2 regions of the Rossellomorea oryzaecorticis genome follow, and region 1 is predicted to be linked to the other one. Evidence: riboswitches for the same ligand, from Rfam matches in the RefSeq annotation. Region 1 holds a riboswitch; the other holds the start of a gene.
The links. Region 1 has a riboswitch for thiamine pyrophosphate ahead of thiT (energy-coupled thiamine transporter ThiT). Riboswitches for the same ligand answer to the same signal wherever they lie in the genome.

Region 1 (7,439 bases):
ACTACAAAAACCCCAAAAGGAGCACCCAATGAAAATAGGACTAATCAGACACTACAAAGTAAAAAGGGGATATCCGAATTCAATCGTGTCCTCGGCTGAATTGATGAAGTGGGTGGAAGAATATGAAGCTTCAGATGTAGAAGAAAATGATGTGGATCTGAACGGGATTGAATGGAAGTCCTGCTATTCGAGCAGCATGCAGCGAGCAGAAATCACGGCACGCAGCATCTACGACAGGGATATCATTTTCCTGGATGAATTAAGGGAGGTTCCGTTATCACCGCTCTTTCCTCCGAAGCTGAAGCTGCCGCTGTTCATTCATTTGCTCGGCATCCGCCTGGCTTGGTGGTTCAACCATCCGTCGCAGGCTGTAAGCAAGAAAGAGGTTCTGGAAAAGATAAATAAAGTCTTAGACAGGGTCATCTCAGAGAATCAGGACGTATTGATTGTAGGGCACGGCGGAGTGATGATGTTCATGAGAAAGGAACTGATCAGGCGCGGGTTTTCGGGTCCTGCATTCAGAAGGCCGCAAAATGGTGTGGTCTACCTTTTTGAAAAAGAAAATGAAAAAGGATGATCCCAACCCGCGGGCTCATCCTTTTGTTCATTATTAACTATATCACGCGGACCCCGGAGACGCTTCACAGAGTCTAAACACTCAAATCAAAACAGCCGGGCCGTTCAAGGAATCGATTTATCAAGCAGGATCAGCTAGGCCGTTGTGACGCCTAGAATTTTCGCGCCAAAAATCAATCCTGAACCAACAGCAAAATCTTGCCTTCATCCAGCTTTTCTTCGTACTGATCGGCTTCCTCTTTGGAAAAGCCCATCTCCTGAAGCTGGTTGCGCAGTTCGTCGCCTTTGCTTAAGATCATATTTCCGACAGCTGTACCGATGCCCGTTTCCCTTGCGCCGATTTCATTCGCGTTCGCATTGTCGGCCACACGCTCTGTGCGGTCATCGTCATGTGATAGTACATATAGGTTCTTTTTGCTTATGCCTTGAGAAGATAATTTTTCAACTTCAGAAATCAGTTCCTTATCATTGTAGAATTCCTTAACAGTTGGTTTCAAGTGAATCTCCTCCATAGTCATTTTCGTTTACAGTCGTTCTTTTCCCGTTTTGTAAAAAGATAAACATGGCCGCCTCGCGATTTCAGAAGGGCAGAATGGGGAATAGTTAACCATATCAGTTTATACAGAAAGGAAGGGATGGAAGGTGAAAGAGCAGCATACCCTTGAAGAAATAAAGAATACGATACATTCAGAAAAAATGGTGCTTTTATATATTTCACGGCCGAATTGCTCTGTGTGTCATGCTTTGCTGCCGCAGGTGGAAGAAGTGTTGAAAAAGTATCCAAGCATAAAAGCTGTACATGCGGATGCGGAAGAAGTTCCTGAGATTGCAGGAGAGTATTCTATTTTCACCGTACCTGTTTTGATTGTGTTTATCGAAGGGAAAGAGATGATGAGGAAGGCCCGATTTGTCCCGATCGATGAACTGGACAGCGGATTATCGAGGATGATCTCCGCTCTTGAAGATTAAACAAACGTTTGATTAAAAGAACCGGGTCCTTGCGCTGCAAGGGATGAGGGAGTTAAACGATCGTTTAAGATTATTCTGGAGGGCTGCCTCCTCGTGGCAGCCCCGTCCTGTCAGTAATAGTGACACTGCATGCTTATTCTAAAAACAGTTCAAAAAGTAGCTCTTTTGTCATGTCCTGCTGAATAGGTATATAATAGAGATAATACACGGAAGATTCAGAATTATTTCCGTAGGAAGGAGGGAATGGATGCTGAGGTTGTCCAGAGCAAGTAAAGTTACCATTTCAGTTGCTGCTATTATTCTATTTATCGCTGCCAACCAGATTACGTTTGTTCAACACTTTACTGCCCGAGCGGCCACCAAACTTTATGTGGGATGGAAGTATAACCATCTCGACCTTGAATACGAAGACGTGGAGTTTTCTCCGCAATTCGGCGATTACTCGGTTGCCTATAAAGATAAAGAAGGCAGAGTCTATGGTTTCATGGTTGCCCCTAAGTCGATGCCGGTTATCATCCTGCACGATCCGCTTAATGAAAGTCCTTGATCGTTTCCTTCAATTTCATGTCCGCAATTTCTTTTACTATTGGATGTTTTCGTGTATAATACGTACTGAATTATAATTTAATAAACGTGACCACAAGGGGAGCGATTTGCTGAGAGTGAACGGCACTGCCTGTTCTGACCCTTTGAACCTGTTAGTTAGTACTAGCGTAGGAATGTGGATGATATAGGATCACTATGCCTATTTGAATTGACTGACTCTCCCTTATGGTTTCGTTTTAAAAAAGGGGAGATTTTTTTTATGAAATCTTTAAGTTTGGTCGTCATGATCGAAGCTGCATTGATGGCTGCATTTGCGTTGATTCTGGACCTGCTGCCGTCGATTGATCTTTCGCCGAGTATTTCCATTTCGTTCTCGATGGTGCCTATCTTCATCCTGGCATTCCGAAGAGGGGTGAAAGCGAGCCTGCTGGCCGGATTTGTGTGGGGTGTCCTGCAGGTGGCGCTCGGCAATGCGTGGATTGTCACACCTGTTCAAATGATCATTGAGTATTTCATTGCCTTCACGTTCATTGGATTTGCGGGTGTCTTTGTCAACCGCATCCAGCAGTCACTGCGTTCCGAAAATAAATCCAAGGTGTATGCCTGGATTATCGCGGCAACCGTACTTGGAAGTGCGGCCCGTTATTTCTGGCATTTCATCGCCGGCTTCATTTTCTTTAAAGAGTATGCGCCGGAAGGCATGTCGCCGGTCCTGTTCTCACTTTTTGCAAACGGGGTGACGATGCTCGGTTCGGCAGTGTTGTGTTCAATCGTGCTTGTCCTCTTGAGTGCCACTGCTCCGCGCCTGATCAGGCAGGGTGTGAATGCACAGCATGATCAGCGGAAAGCTTCATAAATACGTGTAAGGCCAGCCGATCCCAAATCCGGGGTCGGTTTTTTCATGTCTTCATTGCTTAGAGGCACACTTATCCTATAAACTATACCTATTCAAAAAATGCGCATGGAGAGATCTTATGGAAGCAAAAATGATAAGAAGGTATGACATAATGGAAGTTTGTCTGCTGGCAGGAAAGATCATGCTGCAGAGCGGGGCGGAAACGTATCGGGTCGAGGATACGATGATGAGGATTGCGGCTTCCTACGGGATCAAAGAATCGCACAGCTATGTGACACCGACCGGGATCATCTTTTCCATCGAAACGGATGAACCGACCAAAACCAAGCTGATCCGCATCAATGAGCGGTCGACCGATCTTGAAAAAGTCACCCTTGTGAACGGGATTTCAAGGAAGATCAGCGAGGGCTTATACAGCATAGAAGAGGCTTACAGCGAGCTGGAGGAACTTGAGAAATCGGATCATTCCTATTCCTTTTTGGTTCAGGTTTTTGCCGCATCAATCGCGAGCGGATGTTTTCTGATTATGTTCCTTGGAAGATGGGATGATTTTATCCCAGCGTTCATTACGGGAGGTGCCGGCTATATGAGTGTCGTGTATTTGCATCGGTTCGTACCGATTAAATTCTTTGCAGAGTTCCTTGCGTCGTTCATTATCGGGATTCTATCCTTTATGTTTGTCCACTTCGGGGCGGGACAGGAGCTGGATAAAATCATCATCGGTTCGGTCATGCCGCTTGTACCCGGGCTTCTGATCACAAATGCCGTCCGCGACCTGATGGCAGGCCATCTGGTGTCGGGATTATCTAAAGGGGCGGAAGCGTTTTTGACCGCGTTTGCGATCGGGACAGGCATCGCGGTGGTATTCACCATCATATAGTGCCGAACATGATTAAAAGGAGTGAATAGGGATGTTCATCATCAACCATCTGATTACCAGTTTCATCGCCGCTGCAGCATTCGGCATCATTTTTAATGCTCCGAAAAAGTCCCTGTTCAAGTGCGGGATCGTCGGAATGCTCGGCTGGGTCATCTATATGCTGATGTTTCTGAATGAAACGGATGCGGTCCTCGCCACGCTGCTCGCGTCATTTGTTGTAGCGGTCATCAGCCAGTTCTTTGCTAAAATGTATAAAACACCTGTCATCATCTTCAGTGTGGCAGGGATCATCCCCCTTGTGCCGGGCGGCCTTGCTTATGATGCCATGAGAAACTTCGTGGAAAATGACTACAATGCGGCAATCACCCTTGCCGCAAAGGCGTTTATGATTTCGGGTTCGATCGCGGTCGGGCTTATCTTTTCGGAGGTCATCAACCAAATCATACGCAATGCCAGGTTCAATGCAAGTGCTCGGAGAATGAGATAGACATTAAAATGACCTTGGGTACAGGGTCTTTTTTTTATGGAGAATTATCCGTGAGCTTGTCCTGTAACTTTCTTCCACCTTATCCGTCTAATGTGAAAATAGAACATAAAGGTGGGTCAACCATATGAAGAAACCCTATTTCTATCTCTTAATCCTTGCGGGAATCGTGTTGTGTGCTGCTTCTGGACTTTATATTTATCTGCAAAAGCCATCGGTCATGGCAGAGGGAAGTATTGATGGAAAGCTGATGGTGATGGAGGGAAATCCGTGGAGCCTTCAGTTCTCGGCCCCGGTCAGGAAAAGTACCGTCAATTCGAAAAATATTTCAGTCAAGGATTCCGATGGCCGTAAAGTCAACGTTTCATTCAAACTCGACGATGATCTTAAAACTCTATATATCGAGCCCCCGGCCGGCGGTTATCCGGATGAGCCCCGCCATTTCACTCTTTCAGTCACCTCCGGCCTCAAGACGAAAATGGGATTTTCCTACAGTGGAGACACGAATTTGACCTTTGCCGTTACGGAAACCCTGCCTGCATTCGATTCAACCAAAGAATTAACCAATTATTTTAAAACCATCGTAAAAAGACAAAAAGCACAGCAAAAAGCAGAGTTCAGCCTTTTCCGCAACAGCAGGACCGAATCATCTGAAGACAAGGCGGCATCCGGGGAAAGTTCCGGATCAGCCCACTCGGAAACGAATAACCAGGTTCAGGGTGTGGATGAAGGGGATATCGTCAAAACAGATGGGACATATATCTATCAGGTGAAAAACGGGGAACTTGTCATCTCTAAGGCAGTTCCGGCTGACAGCATGGAGGTTGTCTCTAAAGTGCCCTTCAAAGAAAATATCAATCCCCGGCATTTATTCCTGGACAGGGACAAGGTGGTGGTGATTGGTGACAGCTGGACTCATTACGTTGAGCCCAAAGCAGCTGAAGACATCATCCGCCGCCCGGTACAAGGCTCAGCATTTGCGATGGTTTATGATATCTCAGATAAAGATAAGCCGGTATTTGAACGGAAGGTAGAAGTGGAAGGGCATTATATGACGTCCAGGAAAATAGGAGAGAACATTTATTTTATTGCCAATTTATATCCCGATTATTGGATGGCCGACAAGAATTCAGATATCGATTTGAGACCGAGGGTGATGGATAGTGAATCCGGTGAAAAACTTACACCCATTCCACTCAGCCGGATCAAATACTTCCCGCAGTCGATGCAGCCGAACTATACAATGATTGCATCTCTCAACATTGCTGATCCGAAAGGAGAATTCAACGTCCAGACATATCTGGGAAGCGGAAACGGGATGTATATGTCAAAAGAAAATCTTTATATTGCCGTTGAAAAGGTTGGGGATCCGGACAAATGGGACGTATCAAGTACGGAAGTATATAAATTTGCCGTGAAAAATTCAAATGTAACATTTAAAGCTTCCGGAAATGTGCCGGGAAGAATTCTGAATCAGTTCTCCATGGATGAACATGAAGGGTATTTCAGGATTGCCACAACGGATGGAGAGGTATGGAACGACGACCGGCCTTCTTCGAATGCCCTTTACATTATGGACGGAAACATGAAGAAAACGGGTGAAGTCACCGATCTAGCGAAGGGTGAGCGGATTTATTCTGTAAGATTCATGGGGGATAAGGCGTATATCGTCACATTCAAGCAGGTGGATCCGTTGTTTGTCATCGACACGGCTGATCCTGAGCAGCCAAAGGTACTAGGGGAATTGAAGATTCCCGGTTTCAGTACGTATCTCCATCCAATCGGAGAAAATCATTTGATCGGTTTCGGGTTCGATACCAAGATCATGGATGATGGTAAATCATTTAACGGTGAGCCCCGGATCACACGGAACGGTATGAAAATCTCATTGTTTGATATTACGGATTTCAATAATCCCAAGGAAGCTGACACAGAGATCATCGGGGGTGCAGGCACCCATTCACCCCTCTTGGAGGATCATAAAGCGCTCTTTCGTGAGCCTATAAGGAATTTATACGGATTTCCTGTCTCTGTCTATCATGACAAAGAAGGAAGCGAATATGAGCAGGTATTTGATTACCAGGGTGCGCTGCTATATGAAATCACGCCGGAAAACGGTATTGAACGAAAGGCAGTGCTGACTGCGGAAGAAGGTAGGCAGAAGGATATCTATGAAAGCTGGGAGAATAATGTCCAGCGCCTTCTCTATATCGACGATCATGTGTATACTTTATCCAATCAAAAGATTGACGCGTACTCGCTGGGTGATTTTAAAAAAGAAAGCTCGCTGATGATCGAGTAAGCCGGGGGGAAGGGACTAAACTAAAAAGCTACAATATAAAGACGAACAATATCAGTATAGGTTTTTTTATACCGCTAATGATTTCCGTGCAAGACTTCGCTTTCCGCGGGTAGCACGTGAGCCTCCTCGTCGCTGCGCTCCTGCGGGGTCTCACCTGTCCAGCTGCAGGGCTTAGAGGCACATGTCATAAGTCAAACCGGCCAAGAAGGCAAAGAACGCCTTCGTGGCCGATTCGTCTTATGCCACACGCCTCTGAACAAAGCCCTTCCGCTTTTCTTATAAGCTACTCTTCCCGCATGAGTCTTCGCCTTGCACTCCAATCAACCGCTAGATAGGCTGGAAAAGCTAAATGTAATGTGAACAATTATAAACCCGAACTGATTTGCCTCATCGTGTGCAAATTAGTTCGGGTTTTACTTTGATTCAAATACCTTGGTCCCGGCCACTTTCCTTATACAGCAGGTTCTACACTTGAAAGTTCAGAAAAAGTTTCACGTGAAACCTTTCCTCTGTGTCATATGGGAAGAGGGGGGGCTTGTGAACCTATTATTGAAGTCACCAAACTACCCACCAACATTAAAAAGCGATATCATGGTACATATATACATATGATAAGAACGAGAGCGTGAGGGGTGTGTGAAATTGAGGATAATCGGTTTTTTGAAGCCCTATCGGTGGGCGATGGGGATTGCTTGGACATTGATGCTTGTAGAGCTCGCTGTTGAGCTTTTGAATCCATTATTCATGGCGAAGATCATTGATCAGGGAATCTTGAAGGAGGATATGGATGTGGTGCTCTTATGGGGCGGGATCATGGTCGGAATGT
Region 2 (7,439 bases), on a different contig from region 1:
AATCCATTGACCTCTGTTTGCAGAAGCATGTTCAACCGTTATTTTTGGAGTCTTATTCAGATATCCTTTAAAATGCTCTATTTCTAACGCTGTTTCATCCGAAAAGATATGCCTTTTCCTCTTGAATGATCTTAAGTAGTCTTTACGTGCGCCCGGATACCAGACGCCATCCTTCTTGATGGTCTCATAATGTTCTGTAAGGACTTTTTCTGTCTTTCCATCTGCAATCACTTCTCCAAACTTGTTGAAGAGGATGATCCGGTCGATCAATTCGACAACCTGATCCAGCTTATGTTCAACGATGACCACCGTTTTTTCCTTACTGATCCTTTTGATTGTGTTCCAAATTTCCTTTGTTCCTTCCTGATCCACTAAAGCGGTCGGTTCATCCAAAAAAAGTGTATCCGGCTCCATCGCAAGGACCGCAGCGATGGCCAGCCTTTGCTTCATCCCTCCAGACAGATCAGAAATCTTGATATGGGGGTTCTGAAAGTTCAAACCCACTTTTTGAAGCAGTTCCTGAATGATTTCATCCATATTTTCTCTCGGTACATTCAGATTTTCAAGGACGAATGCCATCTCCTCGTCCACATAAGGCATGCAAAACTGCGCGTCCGGATCTTGGAACACATAACCCCAGGAGGAAGGATATGAAATGGATGATACTTTCATCGGCACTTCATACGAATGGGGGATCAGCCCCGCACATACGTTAAGCAGCGTTGATTTTCCGCATCCGGAAGGACCGAGGAGAAGGACCTTCTCCCCCTGACCGATCGAAAGTGATAAATCTTTAAACAGTAATTGCTTTTCTCCCTGAAACTTCAACCTTAATTTCTTGATCTCCACTGCGACTCACACCTATCTGTCAAGAGCTTCGTAATCTTCTTTTTCTGCAGGTCTCACAAGGCTTGTCACACCCGTTCGTTCCAGGGCCTTCACAAGATAGAAAGCCCCCATTCCAGATATCAATATCGAACCAAGTAATCTTGCCCCCAGGAATAAAAGCAGATTCCATACAGCCAGATCTCCTATATAGCCTTTGTAACTATCCATTAAGATCGATCCAAATGCTGACATCACAGCAGCGAGACTAATGATGAACAGGCTGTTTCGTTTATACTTAGTAACAAAGAATACCGCCTCAGCAAATAACCCCTGCACAACCCCGAAAAGGAGGACCTCAAGTCCCCATTCCGATCCCATTAGAAATTCACCGGATGAAGCCGCAATCTCGGCGAGCAGGGCGACGCCAGGCTTACGGATGATCAAGAATGCAACCGTTGCTGCCATGAACCACATCCCATAGATGAGTTGATCTGCGTGCAGGCCAAATGGCTTTATCATGTTGTATAAAGGGCCCCAGACTTTGTAAATAATACCGAATCCGATCGAGATGACAACCGTGACCAAAATGTCCGTCAATTTCAGCTTTGCCATTTACTTCACCTGCTTTCCTGTATTTTTCATGAGGTGGTATTCAAATGGCCATTCTTCCATGGAGTAGGCCATTTCCCAGAATTGGAGCTCATATATACTGCTGATCATAAATAGCTCTTTCATCAAAGCTTTTTCTTCCTCAGATGCTTTTTCAGCCAGCTGATCCAACCGATTGATTTGCTCTTTCACCAGCTCTCCGAACCATTCACCGCCATAAGCTGAAATCCATTCCTTATAAATCGGTTCATCAGGAGTAAACATGTTAAGGCGCTCCCCGACTTCATGGTAAAGCCAATAACAGGGCAGGATTGCAGCGAGAATTTCTTTTAGCCCTCCGAATTGTGCTGCCCTGTACATATGGGAAGTATAAGCGTAGGCGGTCGGAGAAGGCTTGAATCGTTTCTTTTCCTCCTCTGTAATACCAAGTTGAACAGAGAATGTTTCATGCAGGGATAATTCTGCTTCATTCGTTCCCTGTGCGTGAGCTGCCATTCTTGATGTCGTATGTAAATCTGGTGCTTTGGCAGCTCCCAATGATTGGACCCTTGAAAAGTGAGATAAATAATACGCATCCTGCAGGATGTAGTAACGGAAGTTGTCGAGCGGCAGCGTACCGTCCCCGATCCCTCTTACAAACGGGTGATTAAAGCTCGCCTCCCAGACCTCATCGACTTCTTTCCTTAATTCATTTGAAAATGTCATCATAGACTCTCCTTTTCCACGACGACCCATCTCAGGGAAAAATAAAAAGCCACTTTCCATACGCAAAAAGCGAACAGAAAGTGGCTTGAAAAGGCATCACACCAAAATAATATGTAACCTTCAAACACCACTTCCCTACGCTGGTCTCAACCAGATCAGGTTCAAAGGGTCTTAAAGTCACACTTTAATCTCAGCCTTCATGAAAGGCACCCCTAGTGGATCGTCATATGAAATTTTGAATTCGATGTTATCGTAACATGAATATATTTCTTGTCAATCTTTTTTTACTTGAACCAGCCTTTTTCTTTGGAATGTGTAATGGCTTCAATGCGATTTTTCACTTCGAGCTTATCAAGGATGGTGGAAATGTAGTTACGTACCGTTCCTGTCTTCAATTGGAGTTCATCGGCGATTTCTTTTGTGTTTTTTCCATCTGCCACCAATTCCAGCACCTCTTTCTCCCGGTCAGTCAAAGGATTCTCTTCACTGTACATATCATCCATCAATTCAGGGGCATACATTCTTTTCCCCTGCATGACAAGTCGAATGGAGGTTGCCAGCTCTTCACTGGGGCTGTCCTTCAATAAATAGCCTTTAACCCCGGCTTTGATTGCCCGCTGAAAGTAACCGGAACGGGCAAATGTCGTCAGAATGATGACTTTGCATTCTTCCCCTTTTAATTCTTCCGCTGCTTCAAGCCCTGTTTTCTCGGGCATTTCAATATCCATCATACATATATCAGGCTTCAGTCGGCGGACGAGGGAAATCGCTTCTTCCCCATTGCTCGCCTTCCCCACTACTTCAAGGTCATCTTCCAAATCAAGCAATGATCCCAAAGCGCCGAGCATCATGCGCTGATCTTCTGCGATTACGATGCGAATCATCTTAATCCCTCCCTATCTGCTTGATTACTTTTGGCACTCTCATGATCAGTATCGTGCCTTTATCGGAAATGATATCGAGCGTCCCGTTTACAAAGTCCAGACGCTCCTCCATCCCTCTTAATCCGCAGCCTCTCGACAAGTCTTTATCCTTGCTGAGACCGATGCCATTGTCTTTTACCTTTATCGTCAGTTCATTGTCATGATCTTCGATGGTTATTTCACATAAATCCGCCTTGCTGTGTTTCACGACGTTTGTGACGGCTTCTTTCAGGCACATGCTCAATATATTTTCAAGAAAGAGTGATGTGGCTGGTATAGGGGTTTCTTCATCTATGATCAATTCAATATCTGCCGCTTTAAGGATCTGTTTGATTCTGACCATTTCATCTTCCAGACGAATCCCGCGCATTTGTGAGACCATCGTCCTAACCTCAGAAAGTGCTGTCCTCGCTGTTTGCTGCACATCTTTCAACTCTTCTTTTGCCTGTTCGGGATCTTTGTGAATCAGTTTCCGAGCCAAGTCACTTTTTAAACCTATGAGGGACAGCTTTTGCCCTAACGTATCATGCAGATCCCTTGCTATCCGCTGTCTTTCCTCTTGTTTGACAAGTTCTGATATCCGTTTATTCGCATCTTCCAGCTTTTCTTCAAGCCAACCTTGTTTGTTGCGATTGTATATGTTGAAAGGAAGCAGGATTACACTGATCCAGATAATCAGGATGAACGGTATTTGGGAAAGAAAGAGAGCTGCCTGTTCAACGAATTTATAGTTGATCGATGCAGTTGTAAGTACAAGGTGAATAACATACAGCGTCAAGAAAGCGATTCGATTTTTTATATTCCCGTTATAGTAAGCTATGTAAAATGCAAAATAAATAAAATTAAACTGAATGGTCATCGTGATGGAAATGGCAATTAATAATGATGTCCACACATACACCGGCCAATTTTTTGATAGGAAAGCAAGCCGTAAGAAAATAAAGAATAATATCGTCAGTGTTATGCCGACTATGATTTCAATTGAAGAAGATGATTGAAAGATAAAGTAAAAAGGGAGAATGCTTATGATACTCCAAATATAAGGTGAAATACCTGAGCTCTTTTGAATTTTAATCAATTTATCCGGAAGCTGCACGATCAATACCCCGTTCGTATGAATGTTTGTTGTTATCTTACCATATCCGTCATTGAAGTGATAAATGAAGAGCGTATACAATTGGGATGTATATGCTCTTCAACATGACTTTTAGTATTTGCGGTTTTGGATGGCGATTTGTTTTAACATAAGTTCATGGGATTTTTTGATGATATCTGTAAGAACGTCACCTTTGTATATTCTGCCAATCTTCGCTTTTTCCTGGTAATATTCAACAATTTCGTCCAATTGTTGAGCTGTTTCTTTGTCGACCCTGACGTTAAGCTGGATTCTATCATTGGTGCTCATAAAGTGTTTAACCCTCCAAAAAACGATGTGCTATCAATTGATAGCATCATTATAGCATACTCTTTCATTATGATACATCCTATTCCGACAATGTTTTCAGCAGTTTGATGTATTAAATCTTTTTTTGCATAAAAAAACATCTTATCCAGAAAAGATAAGATGTTTACAGTCAATTGGTCACAGCTTCTTTGCAATATTGCAGAAGTTGGGCTTCTTCATCTTCTTCCAATTCAAAATCGAGAATGGATTCAGAGTCTCTTTCAATGATTTGATATTGTGCAATACGTGACTCATCTCCGTCTTGAACAAAGATGGCTTTTATATATAACCCGGACTCTGAATACATTTCATCGTCTTCAGGGACTTCAATCGCCAGCATCATTTCATGGCGGCTGCCGCTTAAGATACCTGTTGGATCTTTAAGTTCTTCCATAGTATGGCCAGTAATGATCATTAAAAAATATCTTCCTTTCACTTCGCATATCCCTCAATTATACACTGGATCATAGTAAAAGAAAACCATGATGTCCCACTCATGTTTTTTAATAGGATTTGCTCCTGTCCTTCGATATAATGATAGTCGACAGTATCTTTAAGGAGCGACTAAAATGAACAATAAAGAACTTGAAGACAAGATCATTTCAAACTATCAGAAAGACGAAAACATGATGATTCTTGTGTTTGCGCAGTGGTGCGTAAATAATGACCTTAACCCTGCAGACCTCTATAAAAAGGCCTATCCTGAACAAGCGGCAAACCCTGCACTTAAGCAGGGAATCGACCTGACTGTGCCGAAGGAGGAATCCGAAGAAATCGCCGACTCGACCCTGTTGGGCGTACTCTCCTTATTTGGCAATACAGACCTTGCCATTGTGGTATCAGAGGAAATGGCAAGGGTAAGGGATCAGAAGAGATAATTCACCAGCTGCACCTCGAAAAGTGATCGGGGTGCTTACTTTTTTCCTGAAACTTTTTCAAGCAGTCCAGAAAGATACGAATAAACCTCTTCAACCGCTTCCTTCAACGTCATATTACTATGATAAGAAGGAAGATCATTAATGGAAAGATTCACATCCCACAAGCCGTCTTCTCCGTTAAAAAGAAGATTATATCCCTTCTTCCCATGCAGCGTACTTTCGAAGAAGGAGACGATCTCTTCTCTGTACTTCTTTTGCAGCTTCAACCCGAACATGGCATCGTAATGGCCGAACAGGTCATCAAGTTCCATTGACAGTCCGTCAATCTTAATCTTATCGAACTCATCTGACTCAATGAAAATGTATTCATTTTCATTAGATTTCAGGTACTCCAAAGCCTCCTCCAAAAATGAAGAAGATACCTGTCTTATCAATTCATCGGTCTCTTTATTACATAATTCGACTTTAAGTGTCTCAAATTTCAATTTGTCATTTCCCATACATATTCCTCGCTTCATTCAGTTAATTAATTGTCTCGTCCAACTCCAAGTATACAGGACAATGATCGCTGCCCAATATTGTACAATGAATGTCTGCATCTTTTATACTAACAGACATTCGCTCTGACATAATAAAATAATCGATGCGCCATCCAATGTTCCTTTCCCTGACCTTGCTCATATAGCTCCACCATGTATAGGATTCATCTTTGTCAGGATATAAATACCTGAATGTATCGACAAAACCTGATTCAAGAAACAGAGTCATCTTACCTCGCTCCACATCCGTGAACCCGGAATTACCACGGTTTGCGCGGTCATTCTTAAGATCTATCTCTTTATGCGCGACATTCAGATCCCCGCAGAGGATCACTGGCTTTGTCCGATCAAGTTCCATCAGATAATCCCGGAGCGAATCTTCCCATTGCAGTCTTTCATCCAGTCTCGACAAATCTCTTTTTGAATTTGGCGTGTATACATTTACAAGATAGAAGCGTTCAAACTCACAGGTGATGATCCTGCCCTCAGGCTCAGTTTCCCCCTCCTGTAAACTATATGATACTGAGAGGGGCTTCTTTTTAGTGAAAACAGCCGTTCCCGAGTATCCTTTCCGTTCAGCGTAATTCCAGTATTGTTCATACCCCGGCAGCTCCAGGTCGATTTGCCCCTCCTGGAGTTTCGTTTCCTGGATACAGAAAATATCTGCATTGACTTCCTTAAAGTAATCCAGGAATCCTTTTTTTACACAGGCTCTTATTCCATTTACATTCCACGAAACTAATTTCATTGTAGTTTGAAAATCTCCTTTTTCTATTCATTTCTCTGCTGTTATCGTAACATAACAGGCTATAAATCTATTATTATTCTAAAATAATATAGAGTAAATTGTTTATTATTTTAGAATAATATCGATATTTTCTCGATATACAATGCTTGGTGTAAGGAATGAGCGAAGTGATTTAGACTTCTCAACTTCTTTGATCCCATTTTTGATTTCCGGACAAAACTTTACTTTCCTCGGGCTCCCGTTATCCACCTTCTTCATATTCAGGGAAAGAACTGTCCAGCTGCTGGGCTTAGGCACATGAATTAAGCCACACGCATCTCTTAAAAGCTCTTCCGCATTTCTAATAGGTGTCTGCGTTTCGCACTCCAATCAACCGCTGGAACAGGTAATGAAAAAGGATACGTTTACGCATTATCAACCTGATTTAGCAAAACACCATACTCACTTTTTAACAAATAAAAAACCGGACTACTTTGCATCTTGGGAAGCAATGTAGTCCGGTTTTTTATAGACTTACGTTTCTCATTAGTTTTTTGGTTTTGTTGGACGGGCTGCCGGCTTTTTGTTGGACTTAGCACGTTGGTTAGTGACTTTTTTTCGTTCTTTATTCTCTTTTATCGATGGTCTTGCTGTTTCACGCGAGGCCTTTTCCGATTTTTTATTTCCCGGCCGTTTTCCGTAAAATCCTTCTTTTTCAGCATTTTGCTCTTTGCTGCTTGTCTTTGTCGAATTGTTTCGGTTTGATGAAGGTCTTTTTCCTTTATT

Region 2: linked by a shared signal. The riboswitch ahead of tenA (thiaminase II) and the one ahead of thiT (energy-coupled thiamine transporter ThiT) in region 1 are both predicted to bind thiamine pyrophosphate.

What each region holds. Positions count from the first base shown of each region.
Region 1 covers NZ_JBJOSA010000001.1:361,730-369,168, reverse strand. The annotation lists gene ACKA06_RS01810 (histidine phosphatase family protein) at 29-577, shown strand; gene ACKA06_RS01805 (general stress protein) at 750-1,073, opposite strand; gene ACKA06_RS01800 (thioredoxin family protein) at 1,186-1,545, shown strand; gene ACKA06_RS01795 (hypothetical protein) at 1,793-2,092, shown strand; TPP riboswitch at 2,178-2,282, shown strand; gene thiT (energy-coupled thiamine transporter ThiT) at 2,351-2,947, shown strand; gene ACKA06_RS01785 (threonine/serine exporter family protein) at 3,066-3,827, shown strand; gene ACKA06_RS01780 (threonine/serine exporter family protein) at 3,859-4,314, shown strand; gene ACKA06_RS01775 (beta-propeller domain-containing protein) at 4,439-6,613, shown strand; gene ACKA06_RS01770 (ABC transporter ATP-binding protein) at 7,295-7,439, shown strand, end outside.
Region 2 covers NZ_JBJOSA010000005.1:12,746-20,184, reverse strand. The annotation lists gene ACKA06_RS07565 (ABC transporter ATP-binding protein) at 1-849, opposite strand, end outside; gene ACKA06_RS07560 (ECF transporter S component) at 862-1,440, opposite strand; gene tenA (thiaminase II) at 1,441-2,142, opposite strand; TPP riboswitch at 2,258-2,366, opposite strand; gene ACKA06_RS07550 (response regulator transcription factor) at 2,427-3,026, opposite strand; gene ACKA06_RS07545 (sensor histidine kinase) at 3,028-4,143, opposite strand; gene ACKA06_RS07540 (hypothetical protein) at 4,273-4,470, opposite strand; gene ACKA06_RS07535 (DUF6509 family protein) at 4,640-4,945, opposite strand; gene ACKA06_RS07530 (hypothetical protein) at 5,079-5,387, shown strand; gene ACKA06_RS07525 (branched-chain amino acid aminotransferase) at 5,423-5,887, opposite strand; gene ACKA06_RS07520 (exodeoxyribonuclease III) at 5,910-6,674, opposite strand; gene ACKA06_RS07515 (DEAD/DEAH box helicase) at 7,200-7,439, opposite strand, start outside.